Regions from separate parts of the Streptomyces sp. NPDC057900 genome, predicted to be linked through region 1. Evidence: riboswitches for the same ligand, from Rfam matches in the RefSeq annotation. Region 1 holds a riboswitch; each other region holds the start of a gene.

Evidence for each region. Region 1 has a riboswitch for cobalamin ahead of metE (5-methyltetrahydropteroyltriglutamate--homocysteine S-methyltransferase). Riboswitches for the same ligand answer to the same signal wherever they lie in the genome.
Region 2: another riboswitch for cobalamin. It lies ahead of ACFVQ0_RS30900 (cobalamin biosynthesis protein); the one in region 1 lies ahead of metE (5-methyltetrahydropteroyltriglutamate--homocysteine S-methyltransferase).
Region 3: another riboswitch for cobalamin. It lies ahead of ACFVQ0_RS05075 (FecCD family ABC transporter permease); the one in region 1 lies ahead of metE (5-methyltetrahydropteroyltriglutamate--homocysteine S-methyltransferase).
Region 4: another riboswitch for cobalamin. It lies ahead of ACFVQ0_RS12625 (ribonucleoside-diphosphate reductase subunit alpha); the one in region 1 lies ahead of metE (5-methyltetrahydropteroyltriglutamate--homocysteine S-methyltransferase).

What each region holds. Positions count from the first base shown of each region.
Region 1 covers NZ_JBHVOI010000006.1:436,782-443,738, forward strand. The annotation lists gene ACFVQ0_RS24575 (ABC transporter ATP-binding protein) at 1-1,357, shown strand, start outside; gene ACFVQ0_RS24580 (ECF transporter S component) at 1,354-2,181, shown strand; gene metE (5-methyltetrahydropteroyltriglutamate--homocysteine S-methyltransferase) at 2,211-4,529, opposite strand; cobalamin riboswitch at 4,691-4,908, opposite strand; gene ACFVQ0_RS24590 (FUSC family protein) at 5,198-6,709, shown strand; gene ACFVQ0_RS24595 (lactonase family protein) at 6,815-6,957, shown strand, end outside.
Region 2 covers NZ_JBHVOI010000012.1:63,401-70,357, reverse strand. The annotation lists gene ACFVQ0_RS30905 (cobyric acid synthase) at 1-1,076, opposite strand, end outside; gene ACFVQ0_RS30900 (cobalamin biosynthesis protein) at 1,073-2,086, opposite strand; cobalamin riboswitch at 2,202-2,335, opposite strand; gene ACFVQ0_RS30895 (hypothetical protein) at 2,542-2,775, opposite strand; gene ACFVQ0_RS30890 (inorganic phosphate transporter) at 2,788-4,065, opposite strand; gene ACFVQ0_RS30885 (class II aldolase/adducin family protein) at 4,302-4,979, shown strand; gene ACFVQ0_RS30880 (alpha/beta hydrolase) at 5,058-6,188, shown strand; gene ACFVQ0_RS30875 (hypothetical protein) at 6,374-6,957, shown strand, end outside.
Region 3 covers NZ_JBHVOI010000001.1:1,240,211-1,247,167, forward strand. The annotation lists gene ACFVQ0_RS05070 (ABC transporter ATP-binding protein) at 1-65, opposite strand, end outside; gene ACFVQ0_RS05075 (FecCD family ABC transporter permease) at 65-1,174, opposite strand; cobalamin riboswitch at 1,276-1,422, opposite strand; gene ACFVQ0_RS05080 (alpha/beta hydrolase) at 1,635-3,116, shown strand; gene ACFVQ0_RS05085 (MFS transporter) at 3,205-4,521, shown strand; gene ACFVQ0_RS05090 (TetR/AcrR family transcriptional regulator) at 4,579-5,175, shown strand; gene ACFVQ0_RS05095 (hypothetical protein) at 5,222-6,957, opposite strand, start outside.
Region 4 covers NZ_JBHVOI010000002.1:1,171,736-1,178,692, forward strand. The annotation lists gene ACFVQ0_RS12625 (ribonucleoside-diphosphate reductase subunit alpha) at 1-1,945, opposite strand, end outside; cobalamin riboswitch at 2,086-2,223, opposite strand; gene ACFVQ0_RS12630 (GNAT family N-acetyltransferase) at 2,264-2,776, opposite strand; gene mctP (monocarboxylate uptake permease MctP) at 2,884-4,512, opposite strand; gene ACFVQ0_RS12640 (DUF3311 domain-containing protein) at 4,509-4,715, opposite strand; gene ACFVQ0_RS12645 (GntR family transcriptional regulator) at 5,026-5,796, opposite strand; gene ACFVQ0_RS12650 (extracellular solute-binding protein) at 6,078-6,957, shown strand, end outside.

The DNA of each region.
Region 1 (6,957 bases):
ACTCGCCTACGCCATGGAACAGCTGGCGATCGCGCCGCCGGTCATGCGTAAACGGGTCGAGGAGACCCTGGACCTGCTGGGCCTGGCAGACCTCCGCCACCGCGCGCTCCACGAACTGTCCGGCGGGCAGCAGCAGCGGGTGGCCATCGGATCGGTCCTGACCGCCCATCCCCGCGTCCTGGTTCTCGACGAACCCACCTCCGCCCTCGACCCGACGGCGGCGGACGAGGTCCTCGCCGCCGTCACCCGGCTCGTCCACGACCTCGGAGTCACCGTCCTCATGGCCGAGCACCGCCTCGAACGCGTCGTGCAGTACGCCGACCGGGTGGTGTACCTGCCCGGTGACGGGCGCGTAGTCCAAGGGCCTCCCGCCGACATCCTCCGTACGTCCTCCATCGCCCCGCCGATCGTGGAACTCGCCCGCACCGCCGGCTGGCGCCCGCTGCCGCTGTCCGTCCGCGACGCGCGCCGCGCCGCCGTCCCGCTCAGGGCCGAGCTGGCCGACGCGACGCCCGCCCCGGTGCGCCCGGCACCCGCGGCCGGCGCCCCCCGCCTGCTGACCGCCCGTGGAGTCACCGTCAGCTATCACGGCGTCGCTGCCGTCCGCGAGGCCGACCTCGACCTGCGGAGCGGCGAGATCACGGCACTGATGGGGCGCAACGGCTCCGGAAAGTCCTCCCTGCTGTGGGCGTTGCAGGGGTCCGGTCCGCGAAGGGCCGGCACGGTCCGTGTCACGGGAGACGGCTCGGCGCACGATCCGCACGCGCTGCCCGCGGCCCACGCGCGGCGCCTGGTCGGCCTCGTCCCGCAGACACCCGCCGATCTGCTCTATCTGGAGAGCGTCGAACAGGAACTCGGCCAGGCCGACCGCGAGTCGGCGGACGGGGCCACGAACCCCGGTGCGCGGGAGATCCTCGACCGGCTGGCGCCGGGCATCGCCGGGGCGACCCACCCCCGTGACCTGTCCGAAGGGCAGAAACTGGCTCTCGTCCTCGCGATCCAGCTCGCCGCGACACCTCAGGTGCTGCTCCTCGACGAACCGACCCGCGGGCTCGACTACCGGGCGAAGGCGGAGCTGACCCGGATCGTCGCCGGGCTCGCCGGGGAGGGCCGTTCGGTCGTCATCTCCACCCACGACGTGGAGTTCGTGGCCCGGACCGCCGACCGGGTCGTGGTGATGGCCGAGGGCGACATCGTCGCGGACGGCCCCACGTCCGAAGTCATCGTCGCCTCACCGGTGTTCGCACCGCAGACCGCGAAGATCCTGGCACCGCTGCCGTTCCTCACCGTGGACCAGGTGACCTCGGCACTCGCTTCGCCCTGCCCCGCGCCCCACGACGGCGAGGACCGGGCATGAGCGCGACCGCCGCGACGGCCATCCGGCTCAACACCCGTGTCTCACTGGTCATCGCGCTGGCCGCGTTCCTCGGCGTGGTGGCCTTCTTCTGGCCCTTCGTCGTCGCACCGGGAAAGTTCGGCTCGAACTACGCCCCGCCCCTGATCTTCGGCGTCCTGCTCGTCCTCGTGCTCTGCGTGGTGCTCTCCGAGATCGCCGAGGGAGGCATCAGCTCCAAGGCCCTGGCCATGCTCGGCGTCCTGTCCGCGGTCAACGCGGCGCTGCGGCCCCTGGGAGCGGGGACGGCCGGGATCGAGACGGTCTTCTTCGTCCTGGTCCTGGCCGGGCGCGTCTACGGGCCGGGCTTCGGCTTCACCCTCGGCTGCACCTCACTCTTCACCTCCGCCCTGATCACGGGCGGTGTCGGGCCGTGGATGCCGTACCAGATGTTCGGCTGCGCGTTCGTGGGCATGCTCGCCGGCTTTCTGCCCCGGGCCACCGGCCGCCGCGAGGTACTGATGCTCGCGACCTACGGTTCGGTGTCCGGCTACCTCTTCGGCTTCCTGCTCAACCTGTCCTTCTGGCCCTTCTCCCTCGACCCGAACAGCTCCCTCGCCTATCTGCCCGGCCTGCCCTTCACCGAGCAGTGGCACCGGTACCTGGCCTTCGACCTCGCCACGTCCCTCGGCTGGGACACCGGCCGGGCCGTCACGAACTTCGTCTGCGTCACGCTGGCCGGCCCGGCGGTACTCACCACGTTCCGCCGGGCCGCCCGACGTGCCCGCTTCCAGGCACCGGTCCGCTTCACGCCCGCCGGACCGGCCGACTCGGACGGCCGCCGGTAACCTCCGGCCGCCGCTCCGAGTCCTTCAGGTCAGGAGGCGGACAGCTCGCCGCGCACGGTGCGGGCCGCGGCGACCAGGTTCTCCAGGGACGCCCTGGTCTCGGGCCAGCCACGGGTCTTGAGGCCGCAGTCGGGGTTGACCCACAGGCGCTCTGCGGGGATGGCCTCCAGCCCCTTGCGGAGCAGGGCGGCGGCCTCGTCGGCACCGGGTACGCGCGGTGAGTGGATGTCGTACACGCCGGGACCGGCCTCGCGCGGGTAACCGTGTGCCGCGAGTTCGCGGGCGACCTGCATGTGCGAGCGGGCGGCCTCCAGGCTGATGACGTCGGCGTCCAGGTCGTCGATCGCCTGGACGATGTCGCCGAACTCCGCGTAGCACATGTGGGTGTGGATCTGGGTGTCCGGCCGAACCCCGCTGGTAGTCAGGCGGAACGACTCGGTGGCCCATTCCAGGTACCCGGCGTGGTCCGCCGCGCGCAGCGGGAGCGTCTCGCGCAGGGCGGGCTCGTCGACCTGGATGACCGAAGTGCCGCCCGCCTCCAGGTCGTCTACCTCGTCGCGCAGCGCGAGCGCGACCTGGCGTGCGGTGTCGCCGAGCGGCTGGTCGTCACGGACGAAGGACCAGGCCAGCATGGTCACCGGGCCCGTGAGCATGCCCTTGACGGGGCGCCCGGTCAAGGACTGGGCGTACGAGGTCCAGCGCACCGTCATCGGCTCGGGGCGGGAGATGTCGCCCGCGAGCACCGGCGGGCGGACGTAACGCGTGCCGTAGGACTGGACCCAGCCGTGCTGGGTGGCGAGGTAGCCGGTGAGCTGCTCGGCGAAGTACTGGACCATGTCGTTGCGTTCGGGCTCGCCGTGCACCAGGACGTCGATGCCGGTCTTCTCCTGGAAGGCGATGACCTCACCGATCTCCGCCTTGATCCGCTCCTCGTAGCCGGCCGTGCCGATCCGTCCCGCGCGCAGGTCGGCGCGGGCGGTGCGCAGTTCGTCCGTCTGCGGGAACGAGCCGATGGTGGTCGTCGGCAGCAGCGGCAGCCCGAGGTGGGCCCGCTGGGCGGCGGCGCGTTCGGTGTACGGCTGGGAGCGGCGGCCGTCGGCGTCCGTGACGGCCGCGGTCCTGGCTCGGACGGCGGGGTCGCGGGTGATCGGGGAGTCGGTGCGGGACGCGAGGTCGGCGCGGTTGGCGGCGATCTCGGCCGAGATCGCCCCGGTGCCCCGGGCCAGTCCCTTCGCGAGCGTGACGATCTCGGCGGTCTTCTGCTCCGCGAAGGCGAGCCAGCGCAGGACCCGCGGGTCGATGTCCCGCTCGGGCGCCGTGTCGAGCGGGACGTGCAGCAGGGAGCAGGACGCCGCCACGTCGACCCGGTCCGCGAGGCCGAGGAGGGTCGCGAGGGTGGCTAGGGACTTCTCGTAGTCGTTGATCCAGACGTTGCGGCCGTTGACGACACCCGCGACGAGACGCTTGCCGGGAAGCCCGCCGACGGCGGCGAGGTCTTCGAGGTTCGCGGCGGCGGCATCGGTGAAGTCCAGTGCCAGACCCTCGACCGGGGCCTTCGCCAGGACGGGGAGCGCCTCGCCGAGCCGCCCGAAGTAGGAGGCGACGAGCAGCTTGGGCCGGTCGGTGAGGCCGCCGAGGTCACGGCAGGCGCGGGCGGCGGCGTTCAGCTCGGCCGGGGTGCGGTCCTGGACCAGGGCGGGTTCGTCGATCTGCACCCACTCCGCCCCGGCGGCACGCAGATCCGCGAGCACCTCCGCGTACACCGGCAGCAGCCGGTCCAGCAGGGTGAGCGGCTCGAAACCGGCTGCCACCCCCGGAGCGGGCTTGGCCAGCAGAAGGTAGGTGACCGGGCCGACGAGCACCGGCCGGGCGGTGTGCCCGAGCGCGACTGCCTCCCTGAGCTCGCTGACCTGCTTGGTGGAGTCGGCGGTGAAGACGGTGTCAGGACCGAGCTCGGGGACGAGGTAGTGGTAGTTGGTGTCGAACCACTTGGTCATCTCCAGCGGCGCCACGTCCTGGGTGCCGCGAGCCATCGCGAAGTACCCGTCGAGCGCGTCGGCGGCGACGGCCTCGCGGTGCCGCCGCGGGACCGCGCCGACCATGACGCTGGTGTCCAGGACGTGGTCGTAGTACGAGAAATCGCCGGTCGGGACCTCATGGACGCCGGCGTCCGCCAGCTGCTTCCAGTTGGACCTGCGCAGTTCCGCCGCCGTCTCCCGGAGGGCACCGGCGGTGACGCGGCCCTTCCAGTATCCCTCGACGGCCTTCTTCAGTTCCCGGTTCCGGCCCTGTCGGGGGTAGCCGTACACGGTGGCTCGTGCTGTTGCGGCCGCGGGCTTGGGTGTCACGGAAATCTCCTTCGCGAGATGACTCCTGAACATCCCGGAGACGGGACACGGACGCGAAGGGATGACGAACCGGACGGATACCCACACGCCTCGGCGCGGATTCTCCGTCTGATACGTACGCCGACCCGCCCACGAGGTCACCGGGATATCCGCATCCGAGGGTTCGGGTGCGGGCAACGGGCAGGTCTTCGGACTCGTGGGCGCGTCTGCCGGGGGCAGACTCCTACTGGCCGTCGCTTCCCGGATCCGGACGGATCCAGTGCGTATGACGGCGGTCGTTCCCACTTACCGCTGCGGGGCAGTCCCGGATTCACACCGGGTTCCCTCTTGCGACGCGCCTGCCTGGCGGACAGGGCGAACCAGCTGCACCGGCCAGCCTAGGGGGTGGACCGCCTCCGCGGCACCGCTGTTCACATTCCGGGACCCGGAAGGCGACGGGGACGGGCCTCCCGGGCCCACTGGTCCTCGGGCTGGTCCGTTGGCTCTGCCATGGTCGGGCGGGAAGCGATATTGCTGGGCCATTGGCACATAGGAGTGGGGTCGAGTTGAACCATTAGCTCCCCAGGTGTTGAGATAGTGGAGTCAATGGCGCCGCGGGTCCCTCGGGGATCTCTGTGGCGCCTTTCTCATGTCTGCGCTGGTGTCATGCGCGAAAGGGGCGAGGCGACTTGCTGAAGAGGGCGTTCGTCGCACACGATCCCGGACGGATCCGGCTGCGGTTCGCGTCCCGGGCCGTGCTCGGCATCGGGCTCGCCGTCGCCTTGTGCGGGGCGGCGGGGCACTCGCTGGTCGCGGCCATCACCGGGGGCCTGGCCGCGCTGCTCGCCCTGTTCACGGTGACCGACCCGACGGTGCGCGGGCAGGCCACGACGACCGCGCTGCTCCCCGTCGTCGGCCTCCCGGTGCTCACGCTCGCCGCCGTCCTGCACGATGTGCCCGTCGCCCGCGACCTGGCGTTCCTCGCCGTCGTCGGGGCGGGGGTGTACGCGCGGCGCTGGGGGCCGCGCGGGCACTCGCTGGGCGTATTCGCCTTCATGGCCTACTTCTCCGCGCAGTTCCTGCACACCGTGCCCGGCCAGCTGCCCGAGTTGTACGCGGCGGTGCTGCTGTCGCTCGCCGCGTCGTCGCTGGTCCGGTTCGGGGTGTGGTGCTACGAGCGCCGGATCGCGGCCCCCGTGGCGGTCGGCCTTCCCTCGGGGGCGACGGGGCTGCGGCGGATCACGACGCGGCAGGCCGTACAGGCGACCCTGGGCGCGGGATTCGCGCTCGCGGTGGGGCAGCTGCTCTCCGACCAGCGCTGGTACTGGGCGGTCGGCGCCACCTGGTGGGTGTTCGTGGCCACGACCTCGCGAGGCGAGACCGTCGTGCGCGGGTTCAGGCGGTTCCTGGGGACCGTGCTCGGCATCGGGCTGGGCTTCGCCGTGGCCGTGCCGCTGCACCACGAGCCGGTCGTGGCCGCCGCCGTCGTGGCGGTGGGCGTGTTCGGGATCTTCTACACCGCCGCCGTCTCCTACACCTGGATGATGCTGGCCGTCACCGTGATGGCGAGCATGCTGTACGGGCTGCTCGGCGTGCTCGACGCGGGACTCCTCGTGCTCCGGGTCACCGAGACCGGGGCCGGCGCGCTCGGTGCCGTACTCGCGGTGCTGTTCGTGCTGCCGGTGACCACGCATTCGGTGACCGAGGCCTGGGTGGAGCGGGCCCTGCGGTGCGTGCACACCTGTACGGCGGAGGCCGCCGCCCGGCTCGCGGGAAGCGAGGACGCCGACCCGCCCCGGCACGTTGCCGAGCTGGAGGCGATCCTCGGCCGGGTACGGCTGTCGCTGGCGCCGCTGGTGCATCCGCTCAACCCGGTGAGGGCCCGCAAGGCGCGGGCGCGTCAGGTGCTCGCGCTGCTCGACGACTGCGCGCGCGAGGTGCGCGGACTGGCCTCCGTCGCCGCCGATCCGGAGGCCTCGCACGACGCCAGGCTCGCCGCCGCCTGCTGGCGCGTCGAGAGCGCGGTGGAAGCGCTGACGGCTCCCGGGCGGCCGGCCCGTACCCCGCTCGCCGCGGGGAATCCGGCGCACGCCGCCGAGGCGGAACCCGCCCTCGCCCATCTGCACGGCCTGGAACGGGCGCTGGCCGAACTGGCCGCGCCGCTGCACAGCCCGCCGAGGGCCCCGCTCGCCGCCGCCTGATACCCGCACCCTTTGGTCCAGACCACCTGCCGCACTGCTACCGTCGCCGCGGAAGATCGCGACGGTCCCCACTGTCGCGATCAGTCGGCGGAGAAAGGCAGTGCGGTGGACAGCAGCAACGGGCCCGGACGGGCATTCATCGGGTCCTTCACCTCGGCGGGCGGGCGGGGCATCACCGTCGCCGCCGTGGACCGGGAGACCGGGGCGCTCACCGTCCTCGGCGCGACGGATTCCGTGCCCGACCCCTC
Region 2 (6,957 bases), on a different contig from region 1:
GCGCGCGACTCCACCTCGTCCTCGATGTGTTCGCCGAGGATCTGATAGCCGCCGCAGATGCCGAGGACCGGGCGGCCCTCCGCGGCGCGCCGCAGCAGCGCGTCCGCGAGCCCGCGCTCGCGCAGCCAGGCCAGCGCCTTCACGGTGCCCCGGGTGCCGGGCACGATGACGAGATCGGCGTCGGACAGCTCCTCCGGACGGTCCACGAACCGCACGACGACGCCCGGTTCGGCGGCCAGCGCGTCCACGTCGGTGAAGTTGGACATCAGCGGCACGGCGCACACGGCGACGCGCAGGATGTCCTCGCCGTGCGGGGGCGCGACGACCGACTCGCGTACGGTGCCGCGCAGCGAGACCCGCAGCCCGTCCTCCTCGTCGATGCCGAGGCCGTGGGCGAACGGCAGCACCCCGTAGGTGGGCCGCCCGGTGAGACCGAGCAGCATGTCCAGGCCCGGCTCCAGCAGCGACACGTCGCCGCGGAACTTGTTGACCAGGTAACCGGCGATCAGCTCCTGGTCCTCGGCGGCCAGCAGCGCCGTCGTACCGAAGAACGAGGCGAAGACCCCGCCCCGGTCGATGTCCCCGACGACCACCACCGGGAAGCGCGCCGCCCGCGCGATGCCCATGTTCACGATGTCCGTGCGCCGGAGGTTGATCTCGGCCGGGCTGCCCGCGCCCTCGCAGATCACCGCGTCGTACGCGGACCTGAGCTGCTCCAGGCAGTCCACGACGGTGGACAGCAGCTGCTCCTGCCTGCCGCCGTGGTAGCCGCGGGCGCTCATCTCGCCGACCGCGCGCCCCATCAGGACGACCTGGCTGGAGCGGTCGCTGCCGGGCTTGAGCAGCACCGGGTTCATCAGCGCGGTCGGCTCGACCCGGGCGGCCTGGGCCTGCATGGCCTGGGCCCGGCCGATCTCGGCGCCCTCGCGGGTGACGAAGGAGTTGAGGGACATGTTCTGCGCCTTGAACGGCGCGACCTTCACCCCCCGGCGCACCAGCCAGCGGCAGATCCCCGCCGTGACGACGCTCTTGCCCGCGTCAGAGGTGGTCCCGGCGACCAGCAGTCCGCCGCTCATGTCGGTCTCCGTCCTGAGGTGCGCGCGCCCGGGGCAGGTGTTCCCGTGCCGCGCGTCGAGGTGATCCGTCGTGCGGCGGCGCCCACGCCCAGCCGGGCCGCCACGCCCACGCCGAGGGCGAGCACCCCGATCCGGCGCGAGAGCCGTACGGCGCGTTCGATGTCCTCTGTCGCCACCGCGCGGCCCGCGCCGCCGTTGAGCACGGGGCGGTGCTCGACCCGGCCGCCGTAGGCGAGGGTGCCGCCGAGCCGTACGCCGAGCGCGCCCGCGAACGAGGCTTCCACCGGGCCCGCGTTGGGGCTCGGGTGCTTCGCCGCGTCCGCCCGCCAGGCCCGGACCGCACCGCGCGGGTCCCCTCCCGCGGCCACGGCGAGCAGGGCCGTCAGCCGGGCGCCCGGCCAGCCCACCAGGTCGTCGAGGCGGGCAGAGGCCCAGCCGTAGCGCAGGTAGCGGGGCGATCTGTGGCCGACCATCGCGTCCAGGGTGTTGGCGGCCCGGAAGCCGACGAGTCCGGGGACCCCGCCCAGCGCACCCCACACCAGGGCGCCGACCACGGCGTCGGAGGTGTTCTCCGCGACGGACTCCACGACGGCACGGGCGATCTGCGGCCCGTCCAGGGAGTGCGGGTCGCGGCCGCACAGATGGGGCAGCCGCTCCCGCGCCAGGCCGAGGTCCCCGGCGGTCAGCGCGCCGCCGATGGACCGGGCCTCGCGCCCCAGCGACGTACCGCCGACGACGGACCAGGTGGCGGCGGCGGTCAGGGCGACGGAGGCGGCGGGACGGCGGCGCAGCGCGTGGGCGGCCAGTGCCGCGCCCCCGGCGGCGCCTCCGGCGCAGACCAGGGTGTGCAGGGCGCCCCACCCGCGGTGGTCGCGCCACAGACGGCGTTCGACGCCTGCCGCGGCGCGCCCGAAGGCGGCGACCGGATGTCCCCGGCGGGGATCACCGAGCAGCAGATCACCGATCAGACCGGCCGTGGCGCCGTACGCGAAGATGCGATCGGCACGCACGGTTCAGCCGGCCGTCGCGCCTCGAAGGACCTTGGGGTCTTCCGTTTGGATCATGCCGGGCATGGTGATGTCCTCACTCAGGGTCCGCGCCCTGGTTCGACGTGACCGGCGACGAGAGTCTCCTGGCTCCCGGATCCGCAGTTCCCCCGGTCTTCCAGCCCACTCGGCGTGGACCGTGACTTCCGGTGGTGGGGGACTGCTCCCCGGTGACAGTGGCGGGACCGCGCCGGATTCGCACCGGCTTCCTCTGCTGTCGCCGTAATGGCTCCGGCAGTCCACCACGCTCCGCGAACGCCAGTCAACCTACCGTTGACCTGCGACGGTGCAGTGTGCTGAGCCCCACATCGGCACGCACATCGGACACGCGTCGGGACGCGCGTCGGGCCGGCCGCACCCGAGGTGCGGCCGGCCCGATGAGGCGGATGGTTCAGCGGCTGTGGTTCAGACGCTGCGGTTCAGGCGACGATCAGGTAGATCCCGTAGGCCACCGCTGCCGCGCACAGTCCGAAGCAGACGTACGCGCCCGCGCGGGCGAGCATCAGGGACCCGCCGGACCGCCCGCCCGGCTCGGCCGTTTCCGGCTGCCTGGAGAGGCCGGCGATGCCCAGGGTGAAGAGGCCCACCAGGGCGACGGTGGCGACGAGAGAGACGCCGAAGACGGTGCCGAGGGCTGCCCAGTCGATGTTCATGGAGGATCTTCCTTACACCGTGGCGGGTCGCGCCGGGTCGGCTACGGCCGGGGCCGGGATGGTGGCGGTGAGTTCGTGGGCCTGGGCGGCCGAGGTGGGCGGCGGGCTGACAGCCGCGATGGCGGTGGTGACGACGCCCATGGGTTCGGCGTCCCCGGTGACCGGAGCGCCGTCCTGGCCGCCGGGCGCGACATCGTCCTGGCCGACCGGCTTGCGGCGGGACAGCACCCAGATCGCTCCGGAGCCCGCGATCAGCAGTACGGCGACGAGCACGACGCCCCAGGTGCCCTGCTTGGTGAGGAACTCCGCCCCCGCGCCGACCAGACCGGCGGCCGGCAGCGTCAGACCCCAGGCGACGAACATCCGGGTGGCGGTGGACCAGCGGACCACGCCGCCCCGGCGGCCGAGACCGGCGCCCATCACGGCACCGGAGCAGGACTGGGTGGTGGAGAGGGAGAAGCCGAGGTGCGAGGAGGCCAGGATGACCGTCGCCGCACTGGTCTGGGCGGCGAAGCCCTGCGGCGGCTTGAGCTCGGTCAGGCCGCTGCCCATGGTGCGGATGATGCGCCAGCCACCCAGGTAGGTGCCGAGCGCGATGGCCATTCCGGCGCTGACGATGACCCAGACCGGCGGGTTCGAACCGGGGGAGAGGACTCCGCCGGTGACCAGGGCCAGGGTGATGATGCCCATCGTCTTCTGCGCGTCGTTGGTGCCGTGGGCGAGGGAGACCAGCCCGGCGGAGGCGATCTGTCCGGCGCGGTAGCCCTTGGCGGTCGCCTTCTCCTGCGCGCCGCCCTGGACCTTCCCGCCGATCCGGTACGTCAGCTTGGTGGCCAGCAGCGCGGCCAGTCCGGCGACGATCGGGGCGGCGACCGCGGGGAGCAGCACCTTGGTGACGACGGTGCCGCCGTCGACGGAGGACCAGCCCGCGGACATCACCGCGGCGCCGATCAGACCGCCGAAGAGGGCGTGCGAGGAGCTGGACGGGAGCCCGACCAGCCAGGTCAGCAGATTCCACAGGATGGCGCCGACGAGCGCCGCGAAGATGACCTCGGTTCTGAGGCCGTCCTCATTGATGATCCCGCCGGAGATCGTCTTGGCGACCTCCACCGACAGGAACGCGCCGACGAGGTTGAGAGCGGCGGACATCGCCACCGCTGTCTTGGGTTTGAGTGCGCCGGTCGAGATGGTGGTCGCCATCGCGTTGGCGGTGTCGTGGAAACCGTTCGTGAAATCGAACACTAGAGCTGTCACGATCACAATCGCGAGCAGCAGCGTGATGTGTTCCATTTACCCAGGCAATCGTTCGACGTCAGTGGCAGGTGGACCGTAGGCAACCTGGGTGAACGGAAGATGAACTGAACAGGGCGTTACGGTGACCCCAATCGGAGTGGCGTCGCCCTGTTTGGCCGTGTCCTGACAGGGCGGGACGGGCACAGGGCGGTGTGGGCCCCGAATCCGGGGGCCGGCCGGCCCCCGGCGGGAAGCGGAATCATGGACCGCTCATCAGTGGAAAGGATCTTCGTATGAGCGATCAGCGGCAGAGCCCGCTCGAACACACCCGGGACATCGAACGGGCCTGGGGCGCGGTCGTTGCCACCGCCCGCAGGACGGCGGCGGACGGTCTGGTCGTCGGCACCTCGGGGAACGTCTCCGCGCGGGTGGGCGGTACCGTCCTGGTCACCCCGAGCGGCGTGCCGTACGACCGGCTCCGCCCCGAGGACCTGGTCGGCGTCGATCTGGAGGGCAACCGGATCCTCGGCCGGCTGGCCCCGACCAGCGAACTCCCGCTCCATCTCGCGGTCTACCGGAACACGACGGCGGCCGCCGTCGTGCACACCCACGCGGTGCACGCCACGGCCGTCTCCACGCTCGTCGCCGAGGTCCCGCCGATCCACTACGCGGCCGCGCTGCTGGGCGGCCCCGTCCGGGTCGCCGCATACGCCCGGTACGGCACGGAGGAGCTGGCCGCGAACATGCTGACCGCCCTGCGCGACCGCACCGGCTGCCTGCTCGGCAACCACGGAACCGTCACCTACGGAGCCACCCTCGACGAGGCGTACGACCGCACCGCCCAGCTCGAATGGCTGTGCCGCCTCTGGCTCGCCGCGAGCGCCGTCCCCGGCCGCTCCCCGGCCCTGCTCACCCCGGACCAGCTGGGCGATGTCGGGGAGGCGCTGAAGGGGTACGGGCAGCCGGGCTGAGCCCGCCGGGGCGGGCGGCCGCCACCGGACGGCCCCCGCCCGCTGGCCGAGTGCGCGGGCGCCCACGAGACTGAAGCCGTGCGCCCGGCAACAGCGACGGCAGCAGTCGCCACCTCCATCCTCGGCGCCGGTGCGGCAGCGGTCGCGGCCGGCCGGTACGCCGGCGACGTCGCCCTCAAGGCGCCGTCGTCCGAACGCCCGTTCCCCGCCGACCGCAGAGTCACCGTGCACGCGACGGCGGCCGGGCAGGTCACCCTGACCCGCTCCTTCGCCGCGCTGCGCCCCGGCACCTACGGGCTGGTCGGTGACGACGTCCACGCCGTCGTCGGCCCGGTGATCGACCAGGCCCACCAGGCCGCCGACACCGTCGTGCGCCGGCTGGAGCGCGTCAACCGGGGCACCCTGCGCCCCGGGGCCAAGGTCCGCTTCACGCCCGAGGTGCACACCGGTGACCCCGCCACGGCCCTCGGCCTCGAATACCGCGAGGTCGAGATCACCGGCGAGCTCGGCGCCCTGCCCGCCTGGTTCGTGCCCGGCCCCCGGGACACCTGGGTCATCACCGCGCACGGCATCGGCACCACCAGGGAACACCCCCTGAACCTGCTCGGCTTCCTGAACGGACAGCAGCTGCCGGTGCTCGACATCGCCTACCGGGGCGACGCCGGAGCACCGCGCTCCCCGGACGCCCTCAGCCACCTCGGGGAGTCCGAATGGCGCGACCTGGACGCGGCCATCCGCTTCGCGGTCCGCTACGGCGCCGAGAAGGTGGTGCTGCACGGCTGGTCGACCGGCGCCTCCATGGCGCTCCACGCGTCCGCCAACTCCGCGCTCCGGGACCGGATCTGCGGCCTCGTCCTCGACTCCCCGGTGATGGACTGGGCCACCACCCTGCGCGCCCTGGCCGCCGCCCGCGGCGTGCCGTCCGCCCTGCTGCCCCTCGCCGTCCGGGCCGCCCAGGGACAGACCGGACTGCGCGGCGCCCGGCTCCTGGACACCTCACTGCCCCGGACCCTGCACGTGCCCACCCTGATCTTCCACGGGCCCGACGACACCTTGGCACCCTGGCAGCCGTCCCGCGCGCTCGCCGCCCACCGCCCCGACCTGGTCGCCCTGCACCCCGTGGCGCAGGCTCCGCATGCGGCGATGTGGAATGCCGACCCGGTGTACTACGAGGAGACGTTGCGCCGCTTCCTCACGCCCCTGATGTGAGCTGATGCGCCGCTTCTGCTGGTTGGTCCCGGACGGTGCGGACGCCCCGGAACACCGGTGATCCGGGTTCCGTTTGGGCTTTCGGGCTGTCAGAGGCAAGACTGCTCCCCGTGACGTCCCGTACCCCGCGCGACTCCAGGCTGCGACTTGTCCGCCCGCGACCCCTCGCCACCGCTCACAAGGCCGTGATCACCCGGCGCACCAGGCCGGCCCCCCGCCCGCCCGAGGGCACCCCGCCCCGCGCGGAACTGGCCCGGCAGGCCAGGACCGCTCTCGCCGACGCCGTGCGGATCGCCCGCTGGGCCGCCGGCGGCTCCCGACCGGGCACCCCGCCGCTGGCCGAGACGGCACTCGAACGGGCCTCCTCGGAACTTCGGCTGTCCCCGGGCCAGGTGCGGTCCGGCTGGGACCGGGCCCGGCTGGCCGGGCTCGTCGAACTGCACGGCGACACCGCACGGCCCGGCTGGCGGCTGCGCGCCTGGGACCGCGACGACTCGGCCGTACTCCGCGGCTGGGTGGCGCTCTTCGACGCCTGGTCCCTCGTCCACCCCGCGCCGCAGGACATCGAGTCCACCGCCGTCGCGGAGGCCGTCGAGGCCGTGCCCCAAGTGCTCTCCCTCCTCCAGCTCTCGGCGGGCCCGGTCACCGTGCCCGCCCTGCTCGATCTGCTGGGCCAGCGTGTCGCGGAACTCCACGAGGAGCGCTGCGAGGTGCCGTACGGGCCGCAGCCGCTGCCGGTCCCCGCGGAGCCGGCTCCCACCGCCCACCC
Region 3 (6,957 bases), on a different contig from region 1:
GTGACGTCCTCCACCAGCCGCGCACCGGCGATCTCGACCGTCAGCGCGTCGATATCGATCCGCATCACGCACCTCCGAAGGTGTAGGTGCGGCGGCGCATGAGCAGGATGAAGCACGGCACGCCGATCATCGCGGTCAGCACGCCGAGCGGCAGTTCGGCCGGGGCGAGCAGTACCCGCGAGAGGATGTCCACCCAGATCAGCAGGACGGCGCCCGCGAGCGGTGCGACGGCCAGCAGACGTCGGTGATCCGCGCCGACCAGCATGCGGGCGGCGTGCGGGACCATCAGCCCTACGAAGCCGATCGCGCCGCTGACCGCGACCAGCGCCCCGGTGACGGCGGCGGAGACCAGGAACAGCTCCTTGCGCAGCCTCCCGGCGTCCACTCCGAGGGCGGCGGCGGTCTCGTCACCCATCGCCAGCGCGTTGAGCCGGCGCGCCGACCACCAGAGGTGGGCGAGGCCGCCGAGCGTGGCGCCCGCGGCGATCGGTACGGAGGACCAGGTGGCGCCCCCGAGGCTGCCCAGCATCCACATCATCGCGGAGCGGGCGGCCTCGCCCCGCTCCGCGGCGAACACCATGAACGTCGTGATGGCCGAGAAGCCGTAGTACATGGCCGTGCCCGTCAGGACCAGGCGCAGCGGGGTCAGTCCGCGAGCGGTCCGGGCGACCGCGTAGACGAGCATCATCGCGAGGAGCGCGGCGAGGAAGGCCGCGGTGGACAGCGCCCAGACGCCGAAGGCGCCGAAGACCCCGAAGATGAGGACGGCGTTCGCGCCGACGGCCGCGCCGGAGGAGATGCCGAGGACGAACGGGTCGGCGAGGGCGTTGCGGACCATGGCCTGCACCGCGACGCCGATCGCGGACAGGCCGGCTCCGACGACCGCCGCGAGCACGGCTCGTGGAAAGCGCAGCTCCCACACGATGGTGTACCCGGCGACTTCGCCGGGAGCGATCCGCTGTCCCGTCAGGCCGGCCCACAGGTAGCGCGACACCTCTGCCCAGGAGATCCCGGAGGCCCCGATTCCGGCGCCGCAGACCAGGGAGAGCGGCAGCAGGACACAGAGCGTGATCACCAGCAGGGGCAGGGGTACGCGTCGGGGAGGGGCGGGCCCGCCACCGGCGCGCGCCGCGCGCGAGGGCGGGGCAGGTATGCGTTCGAGGGGAGTGACCACGGTCGGATCGCTTTCACCTCAGGCCGTGCACCTGCACGATCGAAGGAGCGGCCCGGACGCGAGGCGCCCTTTGCAGCACCTCTCGCAGTCCACGGCGAATTGACAGGAGCCTTCACCGCCGCGGGTAATCGGGCTCGCGGAGCCATCAGGAGGGCTCCGCCTACCGTTGCGGGTCAGCGCCGGAATTCGACCGGACTTCCCCCGCGGGGCGTGAGCAGCTTACGGGTACGGCACGGCGTGCTCCTTTTCGCCCCTCAGCCCCGAGCGCCCCGGAGCACCTCTCGGGCACCTTTCGGGCACCCCCCGAGTACCCCCGAGTGGCCCCTGAACGGCCCCTGAACCGACCCGGAGAAGCCCCCGAGAGGGCCACCGCACGGGCGACGGAGCACCTAGCGTGACGGCGGACGCCCGGCCGGGGCCCGCACACCTGACGCAACCGCTCTCTTCGCAAGGAGGCTCCATGCCGTTCAGGGACAGATCCGCATTACGGCTCCTCGCCGCACGCGGCACGGCCGCGGCCGTGGCGGCCGCCACGGCCGCCGTCACCGGTCTCGCCGCCGCTCCCCCGGTCCACGCTTCGCCGGCTGCGCACGGGGCCCTGCGGTGGGCACCGTGCGACGACCCGGCGAAACCGGGAGCCGAGTGCGCCACGCTCTCCGTACCGGTCGACTGGGACCACCCGGACGGGCCGGGCATCGACCTGGCCGTGGCCCGCCGCAAGGCCACCGAGCCCGGGGCGCGCGTCGGCTCGATGGTGTTCGGCCCCGGCGGCCCGGGCGACTCGGGCGTGCGGATGGTGGTGGGCAATATCGGCCGGTTCAGCCCCGAGGTCCGCCGCAGGTTCGACATCGTCAGCTTCGACCCGCGCGGTGTGGGCGGCAGCGACCCGGTGACCTGCTCCGCCGGCCTGCTGGCCGAGCGGCCGTCACCGGAGCTGAGGAGCCGGGCGGACTTCGACGCCACCCTGGCGTACAACAGACGGCTCCGCGCCGACTGCCGGGCCCGTAGCGGCCCGGTGTTCGACCACCTCGACACCGGGCAGACGGTCCGGGACCTGGACGCCCTGCGGGCGGCGCTCGGCGAGCGGAAGCTGACCTTCCACGGCAGCTCGTACGGCACGCTGCTCGGCGCCCAGTACGCCGAGACCTATCCGCGACGCGTGCGCGCGATGGTGCTGGAGAGCGTGATGGACCACAGCGTCGCGGCCACCCGTGAATTCCTTCGCTCGGAGGCGGCCGCGGCGCAGGACTCGTTCCAGGAGTTCGTGAAGTGGTGCGGGGGCGCGGCGGACTGCGCGCTGTACGGCCGTGACGTCCGCGCCGTCTGGCAGGACCTGCTGGCCCGCGCCGCGCGCGGCGAGCTGGCGAACCCGGACAGGCCGGGGACCGCCCTGTCCTCCTCCGACCTGGTCAACAAGTACGCGTTCCGGAAGTTCTACGACGCCGACTACGCGGGCCTGGCCACGCTGATCGCGGGGATGGAGGCGAGCACGCCGCTGCCCGCGTCGCCCACCGGGACGGCGCCACTGCCGCCGGCCACCCCGGTCTTCTGCTCGGACTGGCGGCTGCCGGTGCGCGACTACCGGGAGTACCGCTCACTCGTCACCACGATGGACAGGGCCGCGCCGGACCTGCCCTACCTGCTGCCGATCCACATGGCGGCGGCGTGTCTGGGCGCGCCGACCGCCAACCCGCAGCACCGCCTGGACGCACCCGGCGCCCCGCCGGTCCTGCTGTCCAACGCCCTGCACGACCCCGCCACCGGCTACCCGTGGGCGGTGTCCGTGGCCCGGCAGCTGGGCCGCGGCAGCGTGCTCCTCACCTACGAGGGCCAGGGGCACGGCAGCGTCACCAGCGGCCCCTGCATGGAGGACGCGGTGGACAGGTACCTCACCGGCCTGACGGTCCCTGCACGGGGCACCAGCTGCCCCGCCGTACCGTGACGCGTTTGACCTGAGTAGACCTGTCTGTCTAATCTGTTTCGAGAAACTAGACAGACAGGTCTACCCAACGCTCTGGACGGGAATGGTCATGACGAATCCCTCGGTCGTCCCGATGTCCAAACCGGCCCGCACCCCGGACGCGGCGCCCGCCGGACCCGGATCCGCCGGCATACCCGCCGCCATATCCGCGCGGGGCCGGCGGCTGCCGTCGAACGTGGCGCTGTACGTACTCGCCTCGATCACCATCTCGTTCCTGGCCGCCTCCAGCGCACCCACCCCGCTCTACGCCGTCTACCAGGCGGAATGGGGCTTCGACCCGATCACCACCACCGTGGTCTTCGGCGTCTACGCGGTGGCCGTGCTGCTCGGGCTGCTCACCATGGGCAAGCTCTCCGACCATGTCGGCAGGCGGCCCGTACTGCTGGCCGCACTGACGGCGCAGGCCGCCTCGATGATCGTGTTCGCCACCGCCGACGGGGTGCCGGCGCTGATGGTCGGCCGGATCGTGCAGGGTCTGTCGACCGGCGCGGCGCTCGGCGCGATCGGGGCGGGAATGATGGACATCGACCGGCCGCGCGGCACGATCACCAACGCGGTCGCACCGGGTATCGGCACGGCGTCCGGCGCGCTGGTCTCCGGTCTCGTCGTCCAGTTCCTGCCCGCCCCCACACACCTGGTCTACCTCGGGCTGCTGGCGGTCTTCGTCCTCCAGGCCGTCGCCGTGGCCCTGATGGCGGAGACGGTGACCCGCAAGCCGGGGGCGCTGGCGAGCCTGGCGCCGGAGATCAAGCTGCCGCGTGCCGTACGCCGCCCGATGCTCGTGGCCGCGCCGGTGCTGTTCGCCGTCTGGGCGCTGGCCGGACTGTACGGATCGCTCGGCCCGTCCCTGGCACGCCGGCTGACCGGTTCCGGGTCCGAGGTCCTCGGCGGGCTGAGCCTGTTCGTGCTCGCCGGGGTGGCCGCCGTCTCCGTGACGGTCCTGCGCAAGGCGGCGACCCGGACGGTGATGCTCACCGGCATCCTCGCGCTGATCGCCGGGGTGGCCCTCACCCTCGCCTCGATCCGCGGCTCCTCCCCCACCGGCTTCTTCGTCGGCACCGCCCTCGCGGGCGTCGGCTTCGGCAGCGGGTTCCAGGGCGGCATCCGTACGGTCATGCCACTGACCAGGCCGCACGAGAGTTCCGGGGTGCTGTCCCTGCTCTTCGTCGTCTCCTACCTGGGGATGGGGGTGCCCACCGTGATCGCCGGGTTCCTCGTCGTCCACGCGGGCGGACTCGCCGCCACCGCACAGGAGTACGGCGTCGCCGTGATCGTCCTCGCGGCGTTCGCGCTGCTCGGGCTGGTGCGCGGCGGCCGGGACGGGGCAGCTGTCCTGCCGTGCGAGCGGGTCGGCGGCAGCGCCTGAGGGGTGACCTCGGGCGGGGGCATAATGTAGACAGATCTGTCTGAAGGAGTGACCGTCATGGCGAGTGTCCGGAGCACCGCGAGGCCGTCGGCGCGAGAGCGCCTCCTCGCCGCCGCCGACGAGCTTTTCTACGCCGAGGGCGTGCAGAGCGTCGGAATCGACCGGGTCATCGAGCACGCGGGCGTGGCCAAGGCGTCGCTGTACAACACCTTCGGCGGCAAGGAGCAGCTCGTCCGCGCCTACCTCGACACCCGGCACACGGCCACCGCCGACCGGATCACCCGGGCCGTCGCGGAGTACGACACGCCCCGCGAGCAGATGCTGGCGGTCTTCGATTCCCAGGGGCGGCAGTTCGACCGGCCCGACTTCCACGGCTGCGCGTTCATCCGCGCCGGTGCCGAGGCCAGCCCCGGCGGGCTCGTCGAGGAAGCGGCGGAAAACTTCCGTGGCTGGATGCGCGGTCTCTTCACCCGCCTCGCCACCGAGGCGGGCGCCGCCGACCCCGGTGCCCTGGGCCACCAGCTCCAGATCCTCTACGACGGCGCCGGCATCTCCGCCCTGATGGACCACCACCGCTCCGACGTGGCCGCGGCCACCCGCGCCGCGGCCACCGCCCTGATCGCGGCGGCCACGGGCGCACCCGCAGAGGCGTGAACGCCGCCCGTCACACCCGCGGACCCGGCCGCGGGCACGACGACGATCAGGCGGCCGGCCGCTGGTCCTCCCAGGCTGCCGCGCACAGGGACTCGGCCACGGCAGCCGTGTAACGGGCGGCCGCGAGCCAGTACAGGGCGAAGCCGTCCGTGTCGGCAGGCAGGAGACGGCCGAAGTGGTCCCGGTCGCGTCGGGCCGCAGAAGCGCACAGGGCGGTCAGCAGCCCGGCGGCCGTGTGGAGGCCCGCCCGGCTGATACGGCGGGTCTCGGCGGTGACGTCACCGAGCATGCCGAGGGCGGCCCGGCCCGCCGGAACCGTCTGTTCGACCCGGCGCTCCAGGAGGTACAGGGGCGAGTGCGGGCCGGCCTCGCCGGGCTGGTGCGGGGCGAGGTGGACGGGGGCGGCCGGGTCCGGGAGGTCGGCACGGCGCAGGCGGTCCAGGCCGAGGTCGATCGTGCCCTCGCCGGTGGGGTGCGAGCAGGCGAGGAGGGTGAGCCGGGGGTGGAGGGCGGGCACCAGGCGGCCGACGATCCTCAGTCGGGTGCCCGGCGCCGCGGCCAGCAGCATCAGGTTGTCGCGGTGGGCCAGCGCGGGATCGTCGTCGGCGGCGGTGAGCCGTACGTGAATGCCGCCTTCGCACCGCGCGAGCAGGCAGGTGCCGCCGGACTCCCTCACGGCGCCGAGGAGTTCGACGTCCAGGAAGAGCAGGTCGCTGCCACCGCTGTCCGGGTCCGCGTAGCGGGAGGTGGACCGCAGGGCGCGGGCGGCCTGTTCGGACGGCGGTGTCTCCCACAGCGCGGCGAGCGGTGGCTCCGTCCACGCCGCGCCCCGGGCGGTCACGGCCTTGACGCCCTTCCCTGCGCCCAGTCTGCCGTCCGGTGAGACCGTGGCCCCCGAGACCGCCAGTCCTGCCCGGCCCAGCTCCCGGTGGGTGAGCGCGCTGTCCCCCAGGCGTACCGCCCGGTCGGCCACGCCGAGGGCGCGCCCGACGCCGCCGGGTGCCACGTCTCCGACCGTGCAGAGACGGCCTTCGGGCCCGGCGACCCAGGTACGGACACCGCCGTGGCCCGAGTCCGTGACCACGGGTTCGGTGAACAGTCCGTACAGGCGCAGCGCACCGTCCGGGCTGTACGGGCGGCGCGCCCGGCCCCTGACTGCTGCCAGCTCCGCACCGGACGCCGCCCCCACCCGGTGTGCGGTGCCCAGGAGTTCGGCCAGGGCGGTGACGAGCTCCGCCGTGCGGTAGGACGGGTCCCCGGCGCGGGCCGCGCGCAGCAGCGTGACGACGGAGAGCGCGGCGCCCGCGACGCGCGGCAGTTGCCGGAGCCTGGCGGTGTGCGCGGCGCGGAGAAGGGCCGCCTGGGTGACGGCACCGGCCCCGTCGACCCCGGCCTCCAGCACGGCGGCCCCCGCCGCCCACAGGGCATCGGCCGCGGCCCGCTGGGCGGGGCTCGCCACCTCGGGCGGGGCGGCGAGGTCCGTGGGCACGGGGGCCGGGGTGGGACTGTGGTCCGTTACAGGGGCGGGGTTCGTTACGGGGGCGGGGTTCGTTACGGGGGCGGGGTTCGTTACGGGGGCGGGGTTCGTTACGGGGGCGGGGTTCGTTACGGGGGCGGGGCCCGTCAAGGAGGCCGGATCCGTTGCGGGGGCGGGCTCCGGGGCGGCCTGGATCGACCGGTCGACGTTCTCCGGCACCGGGTCCGCCACCGGGTCCGCCACGGGGGCGGCGCAGGCGGCGGCCGCGCGGTGGACGCATGCCGGGGCGAGGAGACAGCCGCAGG
Region 4 (6,957 bases), on a different contig from region 1:
TGACCTGGAGGAACTCACCGCTGAGCGTCTCGCGCTTGAAGAGGTTGGAGACCTGCGGCTCGATGCACTCGTACACGCCCGCGATCGAGGCGATGGTGGCGGTGGGGGCGATGGCCAGGAGCAGCGAGTTGCGCATGCCGGTCTTCGCGACGCGGGCGCGCAGCGCGTCCCAGCGCTCCGGCCAGTTCAGCTCGGTGTCGTAGTGGTCCGGGTGCAGCACGCCGCGCGCGGCCCGCGTCTCGGACCAGGCGGGGAGCGGGCCGGAGCGCTCGGCCAGCTCGCAGGACGCCTCGTACGCGGCGAGCATGATCCGCTCGGAGATCTTCGTGGAGAGCGCGCGTGCCTCGGCGGAGTCGAACGGCAGCCGCAGCTGGAAGAAGACGTCCTGGAGACCCATCGCACCCAGGCCCACCGGCCGCCAGCGGGCGTTGGAGCGCCCGGCCTGCTCGGTCGGATAGAAGTTGATGTCCACGACCCGGTCCAGGAAGGTCACGGCGGTGCGCACGGTGGCGTCCAGCCGCTCCCAGTCGATCGTGCCGCCCTCGACGAACGCGCCGAGGTTGACAGAGCCCAGGTTGCAGACGGCCGTCTCGCCGTCGTCGGTGACCTCAAGGATCTCCGTGCACAGGTTGGACGAGTGCACCACGCGGCCCGGCTCGGCGGTCTGGTTCGCGGTCCGGTTGGAGGCGTCCTTGAACGTCATCCAGCCCTGGCCGGTCTGCGCGAGGGTCCGCATCATCCGGCCGTACAGCTCACGGGCCGGCATCGTCTTGCGGGCCAGGCCCTTGGCCTCCGCCGCCCGGTACGCGGCGTCGAACGCGTCGCCCCAGAGGTCGACCAGCTCGGGCACGTCGGCCGGGGAGAACAGCGACCAGGTCCCGTCCGCGTCCACCCGGCGCATGAACTCGTCCGGGATCCAGTGCGCCAGGTTCAGGTTGTGCGTGCGGCGCTGGTCCTCACCGGTGTTGTCGCGCAGCTCAAGGAACTCCTCGATGTCCGCGTGCCAGGTCTCCAGGTAGACGGCGGCGGCGCCCTTGCGCCGGCCGCCCTGGTTGACCGCCGCGACGGAGGCGTCGAGCGTCTTCAGGAACGGCACGATGCCGTTGGAGTGCCCGTTGGTGCCCCGGATCAGCGAACCGCGCGCGCGGATGCGGGAGTACGAGAGGCCGATGCCGCCCGCGTGCTTGGACAGGCGCGCCACCTGGTGGTAGCGGTCGTAGATCGAGTCCAGCTCGTCCAGCGGCGAGTCCAGCAGGTAGCAGGAGGACATCTGCGGGTGCCGGGTGCCGGAGTTGAAGAGCGTCGGGGAGGAGGGCAGGTAGTCCAGCCGGCTCATCAGCCGGTACAGGGCCGCGACCTCGTCCAGCGCCCGCTCGGAGTTGTCCTCCGCGAGCCCGGCGGCCACCCGCAGCATGAAGTGCTGCGGGGTCTCGACGACCTGGCGGGTGATCGGGTGGCGCAGCAGGTAGCGGCTGTGCAGGGTGCGCAGTCCGAAGTAGCCGAAGCGGTCGTCGGCGCCGTCGGCGAGCGCCTGTCCCACCAGGGCGTCCAGGGCGGCCGCGTGCAGCGTCACGAACTCGGCGGTGCGGTCCGCGATCAGGCCCTCGCGGTGCCCGACGGCGACCGAGGCGGAGAAGGACGTCGCGCCCTGCCCGGCGGCCTCGTCCGCGATGGAGCGGGTGAGGAGGCGGGCGGCGAGCCGGGAGTAGGCGGGGTCCTCGGAGATCAGACCCGCGGCGGCCTCGGTGGCCAGCGAGCGCAGCTCGGCCTCGTCCGACCGGGCGTTGCGGCCGCGCAGCGCGGCGGCGGCGACGCGTCCGGGGTCGGTGTCGGGCAGATCCGCGGTGAGCTCGGTGAGGGTCCGCAGCAGTGCGGTGCCCGGTCCGTCGCTCGTGGTTCCCGTTGATTCGGCCGCTGAAACCGGATCGGCTGGCGCGATGGTCACGTGGTGCTCTCCCTCGCTCGGCTCTGGGCCGACGGGGGAGCGGGGGCAGCCGGGCGGAGCGGGGCCCGGTCAGGGCAGCACTCCGTGCGGCGTCCACCGGCCCATCCACGAGGCCCGGACGTCTGGGCATCCAGTTCGGTCGAGCCGGATGCGCTGTCGGCAGGTCCTCGGACTCGGGGGTGCGCAAAAGCGCACCGATCACACCGTTGCGGGACAGTTCCGGATTCGCACCGGATTTCCCTGCGGCGACAGCGAGCACGAGCATACATGTGGGGGCCGCCGGATGAGGCAGCCCCCACATGTTGTGTCGCGTGACTGTCAGGAGACCGCCGGGAACTCCAGGCGGTACGTCAGCAGCGAGAGCCCCTCGATGGGATACCAGTCCCTCTCCGGGGTCCGGACGAAGCCGAGGCGCGCGTAGATCCTATGGGCGCCGCGCATCGCCGGCTGCGTCGACAGGACGATGCCGGTGACCCCCGGGGTGGCCCGTGCGCGGTCGATACAGGCCCGGACGAGCGCCTCGCCCGCCCCTGCCCCACGGGCCTCCCGGGAGACCGCGAGCATCCGGAACTCGGCCTCGTCGGCCGTCGCGATATCGGCCCAGCGGTTGCCCGGCGGCGCGTAGGTGACCCCGCCGAGGACGCGGCCCCGGGCGTCCGCCGCGACGAGCACCTCGGCCTCCTCCGCCCGCCGGGGGACGTCGCGCAGCTGAACCAGGTACGGATCGTCGTCGCCGTAGTCCAGCAGCCCGTCCCCGAGATAGGCCTCGGCGGTGATCTCGCCGAGGGCGGCGTACTCGGCGGGCTCGACCGGCCTGATGGTTATGTCCATGCGGGGAAGTCTGCCGCACCGGGGTGCGGCGGCTGCACGGGGTTCACGACGCGCGTACGGGCCGCCGCACCCCTCGCAGGCGGGGTGCGGCGGCCCGTACGCCTCGGTCAGTGACCGCCCGGGGCCCCGGCCGTGGCCGGCGGGAGCTCCGTCTTCACGCCGGGGTCGCCCGCGTCCGCGGTGTAGTCGGCGGGAGAGGTCTCGTCGAGCCCGGCAGGTGCCTTCACGGCGTTCAGGACGAAGGTGAGGACGACGGTCACCACGATGTTCAGGACGAACGCCGTCAGACCGATGTAGCCGATCTCACCGATGCCCGGGATCTCCTTGGAGGACCCGCCGAAGTGCGCCTGGGTGGGGCTGGCGACCCCGTAGGCGGCGGCCGTCCCGTAGACCATGCCGACCGCCCAGCCGGCGAGCAGCGCCCAGCGGTGGAACCACCGGGTGAACAGGCCGCCGACCAGGGCCGGCATCGTCTGGAGGATCCAGATCCCGCCGAGCAGCTGGAAGTTGATCGCGACCGTCTTGTCCATGGTGAGGACGAAGGCGAGCGCGCCGACCTTCACCAGCAGCGACACCAGCTTGGAGACCCTGGTCTCCTGGGCGGGGGTCGCGTCGGGCTTCAGGAAGTCCTTGTAGATGTTCCGGGTGAACAGGTTCGCCGCCGCGATCGACATGATCGCCGCGGGGACCAGGGCGCCGATGCCGATGGCGGCGAACGCCACGCCCGCGAACCAGTCCGGGAACATGTCCTCGAACAGCTGCGGGATCGCCAGCTGGCCGTTGTCCACCTTGACCCCGGCGGCGATCGCCATGAAGCCGAGCAGCGCGAGCAGGCCCAGCATCAGCGAGTACAGCGGCAGGATCGTGGTGTTGCGGCGGATCACGTTGCGGCTGCGGCTGGAGAGCGTCGCCGTGATCGAGTGCGGGTACATGAAGAGCGCCAGCGCCGAGCCCAACGCCAGTGTGGCGTAACCCCACTGGCCGTCCACGCCGGGCGCGAGCGCACCGGTCGGCTTGCCTCCCGGCGGGCCGTTGAACTTCTCCTGCGCGGCGGCGAAGATGTCGTGGAAGCCGCCGAGCTTGATCGGGATGTAGATGATCGCCACGGCGATGACCAGGTAGATCAGCCCGTCCTTGACGAACGCGATCAGCGCGGGCGCGCGCAGCCCCGAGGAGTACGTGTACGCGGCGAGCACCGCGAACGCGATCAGCAGCGGCAGGTCCTTGACGAACCAGTGGGTGTTCTCGCCGCCGCCGACGCCCATCACGTCCAGCACCGCCTGGATTCCGACGAGTTGGAGCGCGATGTACGGCATGGTGGCGAGGATGCCGGTGACCGCGACGGCCAGCGACAGCCCCTTCGAGCCGAACCGGCCGCGGACGAAGTCCGAGGTGGTGACGTAGCCGTGCTTGTGCGAGACCGACCACAGGCGCGGCAGGAAGGTGAAGATCAGCGGGTACACCAGGATGGTGTAGGGCACCGCGAAGAAGCCGGCCGCACCGGCCGCGTAGATCGCCGCGGGCACGGCGACGAAGGTGTACGCGGTGTAGAGGTCGCCGCCGAGCAGGAACCAGGTGACCCAGGTGCCGAAGGACCGTCCGCCCAGGCCCCATTCGTCGAGGCTGGCCTCGTTCTCCGCCTTGCGCCAGCGGGCGGCCATGAAGCCGACGACCGTGACGGCCAGGAAGAAGAAGATGAAGACACCGAGCGCGATGCCGTTCACGCCGTCCTTCATGCGGACGCACCCCCCTTGCGGGCGCGCTGGTCACGCTGCCACAGCTTGTACGCGATCATCGTGAGCGCGGTCGAGATGAGCACCCAGAGCATCTGGTACCAGTAGAAGAACGGGATGCCGATGAAGGTCGGGTCGATCTTGGCGTACGAACTCACCCAGAGCATCGCCACGAACGGCGCGATGAGACAGAGGGCGATGACCACCCGCACGGGTGTGACCGTGGATGGCTTTGCTCCTGGGTCCGCTGGCTTTCCCTCTGGTTCTTCCGGCATGGCGGCGACTCCGTCCCCTCGCTGATCACCGATGTAATGCGCAGGAAATCTAGGCGAGGGTCCCGGCCAGCGTCACCCCCTGTCCGCATTGCGGTCCGGCAACGGTGAAGTGGTGCAGACCAATGGTGGTACGAAGCCACTGCTCCGGACACGGGACAGCCCCCGTGGAAGCGGTTCCACGGGGGCTGTCGGGGGCCTGTCGCGGTCAGCCCGACGGGTGCGGTCGGTCCGGCGGACGCGGTCAGTCCAGCGGGCGCTTCAGGCGGGCCACGAACTTGTAGCGGTCGCCCCGGTAGACCGAGCGGACCCACTCGACCGGCTCGCCCTGCTCGTCCAGCGAGTGCCGGGACAGCATCAGCATCGGCAGGCCCACGTCCGTACCGAGCAGTCCGGCCTCGCTCGGGGTGGCGAGCGAGGTCTCGATGGTCTCCTCGGCCTCGGCCAGCCGGACGTCGTACACCTCGGACAGGGCTGTATAGAGAGAGGTGTACTTCACCAGCGAACGGCGCAGCGCCGGGAAGCGTTTGGCCGAGAGGTGGGTGGTCTCGATCGCCATCGGCTCACCGCTCGCCAGCCGCAGCCGCTCGATCCGCAGCACGCGGCCGCCGGCGGTGATGTCGAGGAGCCCGGCGAGTGTGTCGTCGGCCGTGACGTAGCCGATGTCCAGCAGCTGGGACGTCGGTTCCAGCCCCTGGGCGCGCATGTCCTCGGTGTACGAGGTGAGTTGCAGGGCCTGCGAGACCTTCGGCTTGGCCACGAAGGTGCCCTTGCCCTGGATGCGCTCCAGCCGGCCCTCGACGACCAGCTCCTGGAGCGCCTGGCGCACGGTGGTGCGCGAGGTGTCGAACTCGGCGGCCAGGGTCCGTTCCGGCGGCACCGGGGTGCCGGGCGGCATCGTGTCCGTCATGTCGAGGAGATGTCGCTTCAGCCGGTAGTACTTCGGGACGCGTGCGGTACGCGTGCCCGCGCTCGCGCCCGTCTCGTTCTCCGCACTGCCCCCGTCGACGCCCATGGTCCGCCTTCCCGACTGCTGCGCTGCTGCCGTCACCGGCTCCTCCGTCTGTCGCGGCTCACATGGTGGCACGGTCCGGTCACGGCTCGTCGCCCTCCCTCAGATGTCGGTCCTATAACGGACGCGAGTGCACTTCTTATACACCCTTGACACCCCTAAAGGTCTAGGCCAAGCTCCCGGTACTGGTCTAAACCATTAAAGACCAGGTTCCAGCCCCAGTAGTACTCGTCGACGTTATTCACGCGGTGGGCGGGGGTTGCAGCATCCCTGAGGAGGGTGGCGTGAAGCGCAAGCTCATCGCGGCGATCGGCGTCGCGGGCATGGTGTTCGGCATGGCGGCCTGTGGTTCTGACGACGACAGCGGCGACGGCAAGAAGGCCGGTGCGGAAGGATACGCGGGCCAGACCCTGACGGTCTGGACGATGTCCGGTTCGAACCCGCCCGGTTGGACCAAGACGGTCACCGACGAGTTCGAGAAGAAGACCAAGGCCAAGCTGAAGATCGAAGTCCAGGAATGGAACGGTATTCAGCAGAAGGTCACCACGGCCCTCTCCGAGTCCAACCCGCCCGACGTGCTGGAGATCGGTAACACCCAGACCCCCGCGTACGCCAAGACCGGCGGTCTCGCCGAGCTCGGTGACGTCAAGAAGGAGATCGGCGGCGACTGGCCTGACTCGGTCAACGCCCCCTCCGTCTTCGACGGCAAGCAGTACGCCCTGCCGTGGTACTTCGGCAACCGCGTCGTCATGTACAACAAGAAGGTCTTCAAGGACGCCGGTATCACCGAGACGCCGAAGACCCGCGCGGACCTCTTCAAGGCCTTCGACGCCATCAAGAAGAAGGGCGACGCCGAGCCGATCTACCTGCCCGGCCAGAACTGGTACTTCTTCGACGGTCTGCTCGTCGGCCAGGGCGTCGAGCCGGTCAAGAAGGAAGGCGACAAGTACGTCTCCAACCTGGGTGACCCGAAGGTCGCCGCGGCCATGGACGTGTACAAGCAGTACCAGTCCTACTCCAAGGCCCCCAAGGACAAGGACGAGGCCACCCCGCAGCAGGCCGAGGTCTTCGCCAAGGGCAAGACCGGCGCCATCATCGCGATGGGCTACGAGGCCGGTACGGCCATCAAGGCCAACCCGAAGCTGGAGAAGGACATCGGCTTCT